3 linked regions of the Prochlorococcus marinus str. MIT 0919 genome follow. The protein of the gene in region 1 binds, or shares a complex with, the protein of each later gene. Links are inferred from orthologs where the notes say so. Each region holds a gene or a part of one and is shown on either strand. Other genes may lie near its edges.

Evidence for each region.
Region 2: the proteins of O5635_RS08115 (region 1) and nuoH are in contact, whole or in part, in a cryo-EM structure (PDB 6KHJ), measured with the Thermosynechococcus vestitus proteins. The link is inferred for Prochlorococcus marinus str. MIT 0919 from one-to-one orthologs. Residues at the interface, in WP_126986108.1 of Thermosynechococcus vestitus: Gly6, Tyr7, Glu8, Tyr9, Phe10, Gly12, Phe13, Leu14, Ile16, Cys17, Ser18, Pro21, Ala24, Leu25, Ala27, Ser28, Leu31, Arg32, Pro33, Ser35, Arg40, Leu41, Thr42, Thr43, Tyr44, Glu45, Ile51, Gly53, Ala54, Trp55; in WP_126985484.1 of Thermosynechococcus vestitus: Gln8, Lys26, Trp29, Leu30, Pro33, Met34, Met37, Leu38, Leu83, Ile84, Phe85, Lys86, Glu87, Asp88, Val89, Leu90, Pro91, Ala92, Thr100, Ala104, Val107, Ile108, Phe111, Leu112, Tyr114, Ile115, Ile125, Ser126, Leu128, Phe133.
Region 3: the proteins of O5635_RS08115 (region 1) and O5635_RS07385 are in contact, whole or in part, in a cryo-EM structure (PDB 7NYH), measured with the Escherichia coli proteins. The link is inferred for Prochlorococcus marinus str. MIT 0919 from one-to-one orthologs.

The regions. Positions count from the first base shown.
Region 1 is NZ_CP114779.1:1,486,813-1,489,831, forward strand. Bases 160-3,019 are described here. They hold O5635_RS08115 (NAD(P)H-quinone oxidoreductase subunit 3), read right to left. Parts: upstream 1,841-3,019; coding sequence 1,478-1,840; downstream 160-1,477. Other genes in these bases: O5635_RS08100 (uridine diphosphate-N-acetylglucosamine-binding protein YvcK), read left to right, coding at 160-197; O5635_RS08105 (NAD(P)H-quinone oxidoreductase subunit J), read right to left, coding at 194-748; O5635_RS08110 (NADH dehydrogenase subunit K), read right to left, coding at 754-1,512; O5635_RS08120 (rubredoxin), read left to right, coding at 1,989-2,354; O5635_RS08125 (photosynthesis system II assembly factor Ycf48), read left to right, coding at 2,365-3,019. Also shown: more of O5635_RS08100, read left to right, coding at 1-159. UniProt on the Escherichia coli protein: NDH-1 shuttles electrons from NADH, via FMN and iron-sulfur (Fe-S) centers, to quinones in the respiratory chain. The immediate electron acceptor for the enzyme in this species is believed to be ubiquinone.
Region 2 is NZ_CP114779.1:1,353,269-1,356,233, forward strand. The notes cover bases 1-2,806. They hold nuoH (NADH-quinone oxidoreductase subunit NuoH), read right to left. Parts: upstream 2,060-2,806; coding sequence 941-2,059; downstream 1-940. Other genes in these bases: O5635_RS07385 (NADH-quinone oxidoreductase subunit J), read right to left, coding at 1-171; ndhI (NAD(P)H-quinone oxidoreductase subunit I), read right to left, coding at 171-818; O5635_RS07400 (citrate synthase), read right to left, coding at 2,121-2,806. Also shown: more of O5635_RS07400, read right to left, coding at 2,807-2,965. UniProt on the Escherichia coli protein: NDH-1 shuttles electrons from NADH, via FMN and iron-sulfur (Fe-S) centers, to quinones in the respiratory chain. The immediate electron acceptor for the enzyme in this species is believed to be ubiquinone.
Region 3 is NZ_CP114779.1:1,351,480-1,354,545, forward strand. Bases 160-3,066 are described here. They hold O5635_RS07385 (NADH-quinone oxidoreductase subunit J), read right to left. Parts: upstream 1,961-3,066; coding sequence 1,358-1,960; downstream 160-1,357. Other genes in these bases: O5635_RS07375 (NAD(+) kinase), read right to left, coding at 160-1,018; nuoK (NADH-quinone oxidoreductase subunit NuoK), read right to left, coding at 1,032-1,355; ndhI (NAD(P)H-quinone oxidoreductase subunit I), read right to left, coding at 1,960-2,607; nuoH (NADH-quinone oxidoreductase subunit NuoH), read right to left, coding at 2,730-3,066. Also shown: O5635_RS07370 (CYTH domain-containing protein), read right to left, coding at 1-99; more of O5635_RS07375, read right to left, coding at 122-159. UniProt on the Escherichia coli protein: NDH-1 shuttles electrons from NADH, via FMN and iron-sulfur (Fe-S) centers, to quinones in the respiratory chain. The immediate electron acceptor for the enzyme in this species is believed to be ubiquinone.

The sequences.
Region 1 (3,019 bases):
CACCTCTTATTGAATATTATCGTTCAAGAGGAGCTGAACCAGTTAAATGCGATAGGCAAAATCTTATTTCTAAAGGCTATAAGGTTTATTTAACTTCTCTACAAGGATCTAAAACTACACCAACATTAAGACATGATCCAAGGAGCTTATCTATAGCTGTAATGCGCTTTTATAGAAAATATAAAAGAGAGCATTAATATGCATCTTGCATTTCATAGAAATCAGGCTGAACGTAGTCTTTTCGAAGCGGCCAACCTTTCCAGTCTTCTGGCATAAGTAATCTTTTGGGGTGAGGGTGACCAGCAAAATTTATACCAAACATGTCATAAGTCTCTCTTTCTTGCCAGTCACTTCCTTTAAATATTTGATATAAGCTAGGAACCCTCATTTCTTCGTTCCTGTCAAGGAAGACTTTCATTCTGATTTCCCTAGGATGGAAATCATCTTTAAAATCTCTAATTTCTATAAGATGGTAAAAACAAACAAGAGACAACCCTGCCCCTTCGTCATAACCTCCTTGGCATTGCAAATAATTAAAGCCATTACTTTTCAAGGCAGAAGCAGCTTTTAGCAAAAAGTTTGGATTGACTGCAATATTTTCTATCCCTATGTGATCAGATCCTATAGGGGCGTTTTCAATACCTTGAGTATTCAGCCATTGACTTATTGGGCCAGGCTCTATTACCTCTACTTCTTTCGCTTCAGGGTTAGATAGATTTTGTTTTGATGCTTCAGGATCTAATGCCATGTTTGCTATGTGATGGTTTCTTTCGAGGGTTCAGTTTTTGCTTGAAGAGGCGTTTCTTGAGAACCTTTTAAAGCAAATTGTTGAGACTCTGCTTTTAAGTAAGCACCGGTGATTTGAGATTCAACTTTTTTCATCTCATGTCGAACAGTAAAATAACGATGAGTCTGGACTAGCTTCCCTCGTTCTTGAAATGACTCATTACTAACTTTTTTTCTCAATTTGACCACTGCATCAAATATTGCTTCAGGTCTTGGTGGACATCCTGGTAAGTAAAGATCTACAGGGATTAATTTATCTACGCCTCTAACAGCTGTAGTTGAGTCTGCACTAAACATCCCACCAGTGATTGTGCATGCACCCATTGCAATTACATATTTGGGGTCTGGCATTTGTTCATAAAGCCTTACTAGTGCAGGAGCCATTTTCATTGTTACTGTTCCTGCCACAATTAGTAGATCAGCTTGTCTAGGCGAACTTCTTGGAACTAAGCCGAATCTATCAAAATCAAACCTTGAGCCAATTAAGGCTGCAAATTCAATAAAGCAACATGCTGTGCCATAAAGAAGAGGCCATAAGCTACTTAACCTTGCCCAATTATGAAGATCATCAAGGCTAGTAAGAATGATGTTTTCACTTAGGTCACTAGTGACATTTGGGGATCCAACTGGACCACAAGTAGCTTCCCGAATGTCTCTAACTGCATTTGTTGTAGGTAGATCAGTCAAGTAATTAACTCCATTCAAGTGCGCCTTTACGCCAGGCATATGCTAATGCAACTATAAGAATTGCAATAAAAATCAGGGCTTCAATAAATGCCAGTAAACCAAGTTTATGAAATGCGACGGCCCAGGGATAAAGAAAAACTGTTTCCACATCAAATATTACGAAAACAAGAGCGAACATGTAATAACGAATATTGAATTGAATCCATGCCCCTCCTATCGGCTCCATTCCTGATTCATAGGTAAGTTCTCTCTCCCCTTTTTGGCTTTTGGGTGATAAAAATTTATTGGTTACTAGTGCCAGAATCGGAACAGCACCAGAAATTATCAGAAATCCTAGAAATGCGTCGTAACCCTGAAGCGAGAACATTAGATATAAAAAACTTTATTCTTAGTTTGACACTCACTCATAAGTAGTTTCATGGATAGAGTTAAGTTGTGTGAGACTGCAAACGGTGAACGACGAACAAAAAGCTGCATTAGACCAAGCCGAACCCAATAAATTGGGTAAAGACTCTATCAATGCAGATACAAAATCTGATCAGATATCTGATCGTTCTGATGATCTCAGGCTGAATCGATTTGAGTGTAGAGGATGTGGTTACATTTATGATCCTAAAGAAGGCTTGAGGAAATATAAGATTCCTAAAGGGACTCCTTTTAAGGAAATTGACAGGCAAAAATACCGTTGTCCTGTTTGCAGAGCTAGTGTTGATGCTTACAAAGATATCGGCGCTAAATTTAAACCTGCTGAAGGCTTTGAAGAAAACATTCAGTATGGCTTTGGTTTCAATACTCTTCCTCCTGGACAGAAGAATGTTTTGATTTTTGGTGGTCTAGCATTAGCAGCAGCTTGTTTCTTATCTCTGTATTCATTGCATTAACCTTCCTCTCATGAATCGATTATTTAAAATTTCTGCAAATTTGCTTTTGTTTGTATTCGTAGCATTTGCTTTAAGTGGATGTGTCTCTACAACCAGGCTTCCTGTTGCGTCATCTTCTCCTTGGGAGCAAGTGCAGCTTGAGCTTGAAGACAATCCGCTTGATATTGCTTTTGTGGATGAAAACCATGGGTTTTTAGTCGGAGCAAATCGACTGATTCGCGAGACATTTGATGGTGGTTCAACTTGGCAAGAAAGGGCATTAGAACTTCCAAGTGAAGAAAATTTCCGATTAATCAGTATTGATTTTAAGGGCAGTGAAGGCTGGCTTGTAGGTCAACCTGGTTTGGTTATGCATACTGATGATGCCGGGAAAAATTGGAACCGTCTTGTTCTTGGCAATAAATTACCTGGCAACCCTTATTTGATTAAAACCCTAGGAGATAGCTCTGCGGAATTGGCCACTACAGCAGGGGCCATTTATCAAACCGTTGATGAGGGGGCAACTTGGCAAGGGAGAGTGGCGGAGGCATCAGGGGGTGTAAGGGACATGAGAAGAAGGGATGATGGTGCTTATGTAAGCGTAAGTAGTTTGGGTAATTTCTTCGTGACCTTGGAATCAGGTCAAGAAAGCTGGCAACCCCACCAAAGAGCTAGTAGCAAAAGAG
Region 2 (2,965 bases), 130 kb from region 1 along the record:
AAAACTTGCATTTAACAAAAGATATAACCCAGCTACACCCATAAAGACTCCTCCTAAGAGGAATGCTGAATAAACTATGTTATTTAGCAATACCACACCTATTGATCCTCCTATAACTATTAGTCCAAGAATAAGAAAACAGAGTTGCTCAGTGCTTCCAGCAATTGTCATTAGCCTTCCCCCATCTTTTTTGATTTAGTTGGTTCTGTGTTGCTTAATTCTTGTTTATTTGCTTCTTGATTCATTAATTCTAAAACTTGCGAAGGTAATTTTCCAGCTCTAGCTTCGCTTGGCTTGAGATCGTGGGGATCCATTATTTTTTCAGGAAGATAAGCAAATTCTCTAAGGGGCTTCACAGATGGATCGGTAGTGACACTTGTGGGTAATCTACCTAAGGCAACATTGTCAAAGTTTAAGCTATGTCTATCAAATGATGCTAATTCATATTCTTCAGTCATTGAAAGACAATTAGTTGGGCAATATTCAACGCAATTTCCACAAAAAATGCATACTCCGAAATCAATGGAATAATTTCTTAACTCTTTCTTTTTTGTTTCTTTATTCATTACCCAGTCAACGACAGGAAGATTAATTGGGCATACCCTGACGCAAACTTCACAGGCTATGCATTTATCAAATTCATAATGAATTCTTCCGCGATATCTTTCCGAGGGGATAAGTTTCTCATATGGATATTGAACAGTTATTGGCCTTCGTCCCATGTGATCGAAAGTCACCGAAAGTCCTTGTATCAAGTACTTCCCAGCACTAAAGGCATTTTTGGTGTATTCAGTTATTTGTTGAAAGAACCCAGCCATTTGACTCTTGCGTAAGCGTGTATTAAGGCCTGTATAAATTTTACTAGTCCTTTCAACCTCATAGGTATTACTGCTTATTTAAATTATTATTGGATTGCTGCCTAATGTTGTTACCTTTTTGATTAACCCCCAAATGCAATAGGAAATGCAAGTTTTAGCCCAGCCGTAAAAAGTAAATTTACTAGTCCAATTGGTAGCAAGAATTTCCAACCTAAGTCCAATAATTGATCAATACGAACTCTGGGAGTAGTCCATCTAAGCAAGATTGCTAAGAAAACCAATAAATATGTCTTTAATACCGTCATTACAATGCCTAGAGTACCTGTAAAAACTTGGACTAAAGGCGTGTTAAGACTTTGACCAAATAATTGTGTCATCCATTCCACAGGAATAGGAAAGCCCCAACCTCCTAAATAAAGAACTGATACTAATAATGCTGATAAAACAAGATTTATATAGCTACCAAGATAGAAAAGAGCAAATTTCATACCTGCGTATTCAGTTTGATAACCCGCGACAAGCTCCTCTTCTGCTTCAGGAAGATCAAAAGGAAGGCGTTCACATTCCGCTAGAGCACATATCCAGAAAATTAGAAAGCCAACGGGTTGTCTCCAAATATTCCAACTTAAAAATCCAAAACTATTTTGTTGATTAACAATATCGATTGTACTTAAAGAATTACTCATCATAACTACCGCTAAGACTGATAGAGCTAGAGGGATTTCATAACTAATTGATTGAGCAGCTGCTCTTAAGCCTCCTAATAATGAATATTTGTTATTAGATGCATAACCACTCATTAGTAATCCAATTGGTTGAATACTGCTGAGAGCTATCCATAAGAAGATACCTATGCCAACATTACTAATAAGTAGATTTTGCCCAAAAGGAACAATTAACCAAGAGAGTATTACAGGGACTAATACTAAAATTGGACCTAATGTGAAAAGAGTGCTGTCTGCTTTGGCGGGTATTATGTCTTCTTTAACAAGTAGCTTTAAGCCATCAGCCATAGGTTGAAGAATGCCCAAAGCCCCCGCATATTCGGGGCCAATTCGTTGTTGTGCTGCTGCTGAAATTTTCCTTTCAAGCCAAACTGTTACTAGTACACCAATCAATGCAGAAGTTAAAACTAAAAGCATTGGAAGTGGCAGCCAAAGCACATGAGCTAGCTCTTGTGACAGACCAAATCCTTTAAGAAGATTGTTGAAGCTCAATTCAAGGTCTAATCCTGAATTCACTAAAGTTCCTAGATCTATCTGAAGGTTAGTGAACATTGCTTTTTAAGACTTCCATTTAAATTTAGTCGTATTCAGAGCTGGGTCTATCTTCTAGTGGAATCCATGACCTTTCTTTTTGACCTGTATAAATCTGTGTTGGTCTGAAGATTCTATTGGCACTAAGCTGCTCTCTCCAATGAGCAAGCCAACCAGCAACTCTTGAGATGGCAAAAATAGGAGTAAATAGATCTTTGGGAATCCCTAGTTTTCGATAAACCAGTCCAGAATAAAAGTCAACATTTGGATAAATACCCTTTGGCCCAAGTCTAGGACTGGCTTCTCTTTCTACAGCTTTTGCAACTTCATACATTTCATCTTTGCCAAACCTTGCAAATAATTCTTCGGCAAAACCTTGTAAAAGACTAGCCCGAGGGTCTTTTACTTTGTATTCACGATGACCAAAACCCATTATTTTACTTTTGCTTTTAATTGCCTTGTCTAAATAAGGTCCTGCGTTTTGAGGTGTCTTGATCTCTTCAAGCATTGCTATTACATCTTCATTTGCCCCACCATGCAAAGGGCCTGCGAGAGTTCCTACAGCAGAAGCGATAACCGCATATGGATCTGTAAGGGTGCTAGCAGTCACACGTGCACTAAAAGTACTTGCATTAAGACTATGCTCTGCATGCAAAATTAAACAACGATCAAATATCCTTGCTGCAAGTGGGTCAGGCTCTTGCTCAGTAAGCATGTAAAGAAAATTCGAAGAATAAGGCAAATTATCTTTGGGCTGTATAGGGTCTTGACCTTTCCGGATTAATTGGAAAGCAGCAACCATTGTTGGAATCTTTGCAATTAGGCGCACTACGGCATCGTAAATATATTTCGGATCATCAATTGCTCGCCTGGAATAAAAAAGACCTAGAG
Region 3 (3,066 bases), 140 kb from region 1 along the record:
GGTTGCTAGATATCCTTGGCGAATATCTTCACTCTGTGTTGTCAACTCTTTCCAATCTTCACCTTGAACAAGAAATCTTCTTTCAATCTCAATAGGCATTTGATTAATTAAGGGAGAACAGTTAGTTTGAAAAACTTCCAGCCCAATGAAGTTTTTGTGTGAGGGTTCTATAGTAAGAAGCTCTTTGATCGAGAATTAAAAAATGAGCATTGTGCCTAGCTCTTTTTATTAAACATTGATCGCCTGGATGCATTAGAGAGCTGCTCATACCGTCTTGCCAAAGTTTTACTTTTTGAGTGGTATCTCCTAGTGGCTTGATTACTAGTTTAGAGCCTGAAGGAATAACAATTGGCCTGCTAGAAAGACTCATTGGGCATATTGCACTTACAACAATTCCTTCAATATCTGGATGAAGTATTGGCCCACCACTAGCCATTGCATATGCGGTAGATCCAGTAGGTGAGGATAAAATTAACCCATCTCCTCTATAAATATCTACCGCTTCTCCATCTATGGCTAACTCTAGTGAACAAGTTGGTGAAATTTCATCACGATAAGAACGAAAATAAAAGTCATTTAATGCCCAAAAATCTTGTTTAACGCTCTTCTTAATGTTGCTCGATACTAATTCAATACTTGCCTGGAGCATCATGCGACAATCAAGAGCAAAATGATCAGAGCTAATTCTCTCCCAAAGATTTTCACTATTTAATAATGTTTTATCGTGAGTAAGAAAACCAAGGTTTCCACCAACGTTAAAACTTAAAATTGGAATTTGATTTAATGCTAGATATCTAGAAGCTGCAAGGACTGTTCCATCTCCGCCAAGAACAATAGCTAGGTTAGGCAAATTATTTTCTGAACTTAAAGAATCAGCTAGAGAATTTGACGCTAAATTGCTTTCAAAGGTTTTAACTTTTATACCAATTGATTGCAATTTTTCTGAGCAATTAGAAGACTCTTCCTGCGCTAAATTACTATTTGATTTATATATTATCCAGACTAAATCTAGTTGCATATTTAGTAATTATTTACCATTTTAGTAAGTTAAAACTTTCCATATCTACGGTTGTTCTATTTCTATATAAGGATATTAATATTGCCAGTCCTACTGCAGCTTCCGCTGCAGCCACAGTAATCACAAAAACAGTAAAAACTTGACCTCTTATAAGATTACCATCTATATAAGACGAGAAAGCCATTAGATTAATATTTACAGCATTAAGCATTAGTTCTATGCTCATAAGTACTCTTACAGCATTACGACTATTTATAAGGCCCCAAACGCCTATGCAAAAAAGAATTGAGGCAATTATAAGGTAACCTTCTAATGGAATTGGTGCAGAGTTATTCATTATTATTTAGAAGTTTGGTCAATTAAAATTGGATCATTTGCTTTTTCAATAAGATTTTGATTTACAGAGTCGCCTGTACCAACATCACTGATTAAAACATCTCTTCTGGCTAAAACAATTGCTCCTATCATTGCCATTAGTAAAAGTACTGAAGCTAGCTCAAATGGTAATAAATAATCGCTAAATAAATGTTCACCAATTCTTTCAGTTGATAGTTCCCCTATTGCGGGAGGTCCAGGGGTTGCCCAATTGGTTGTTAAATCCACTCTAAATAATAAGATTAACAAACCACCGCAAACACCTGCAGAAAGTAGCTTTCTAATTTGCAATGACTTAATTGGCTTAAGCTCTTCTTTTTTATTAACTAGCATAATTGCAAAAAGTATCAGAACATTTACAGCTCCTACATATACAAGAACTTGAGCTGCTGCAACAAAACTTGCATTTAACAAAAGATATAACCCAGCTACACCCATAAAGACTCCTCCTAAGAGGAATGCTGAATAAACTATGTTATTTAGCAATACCACACCTATTGATCCTCCTATAACTATTAGTCCAAGAATAAGAAAACAGAGTTGCTCAGTGCTTCCAGCAATTGTCATTAGCCTTCCCCCATCTTTTTTGATTTAGTTGGTTCTGTGTTGCTTAATTCTTGTTTATTTGCTTCTTGATTCATTAATTCTAAAACTTGCGAAGGTAATTTTCCAGCTCTAGCTTCGCTTGGCTTGAGATCGTGGGGATCCATTATTTTTTCAGGAAGATAAGCAAATTCTCTAAGGGGCTTCACAGATGGATCGGTAGTGACACTTGTGGGTAATCTACCTAAGGCAACATTGTCAAAGTTTAAGCTATGTCTATCAAATGATGCTAATTCATATTCTTCAGTCATTGAAAGACAATTAGTTGGGCAATATTCAACGCAATTTCCACAAAAAATGCATACTCCGAAATCAATGGAATAATTTCTTAACTCTTTCTTTTTTGTTTCTTTATTCATTACCCAGTCAACGACAGGAAGATTAATTGGGCATACCCTGACGCAAACTTCACAGGCTATGCATTTATCAAATTCATAATGAATTCTTCCGCGATATCTTTCCGAGGGGATAAGTTTCTCATATGGATATTGAACAGTTATTGGCCTTCGTCCCATGTGATCGAAAGTCACCGAAAGTCCTTGTATCAAGTACTTCCCAGCACTAAAGGCATTTTTGGTGTATTCAGTTATTTGTTGAAAGAACCCAGCCATTTGACTCTTGCGTAAGCGTGTATTAAGGCCTGTATAAATTTTACTAGTCCTTTCAACCTCATAGGTATTACTGCTTATTTAAATTATTATTGGATTGCTGCCTAATGTTGTTACCTTTTTGATTAACCCCCAAATGCAATAGGAAATGCAAGTTTTAGCCCAGCCGTAAAAAGTAAATTTACTAGTCCAATTGGTAGCAAGAATTTCCAACCTAAGTCCAATAATTGATCAATACGAACTCTGGGAGTAGTCCATCTAAGCAAGATTGCTAAGAAAACCAATAAATATGTCTTTAATACCGTCATTACAATGCCTAGAGTACCTGTAAAAACTTGGACTAAAGGCGTGTTAAGACTTTGACCAAATAATTGTGTCATCCATTCCACAGGAATAGGAAAGCCCCAACCTCCTAAATAAAGAACTGATACTAATAATGCTGATAAAACAAGATTTATATAG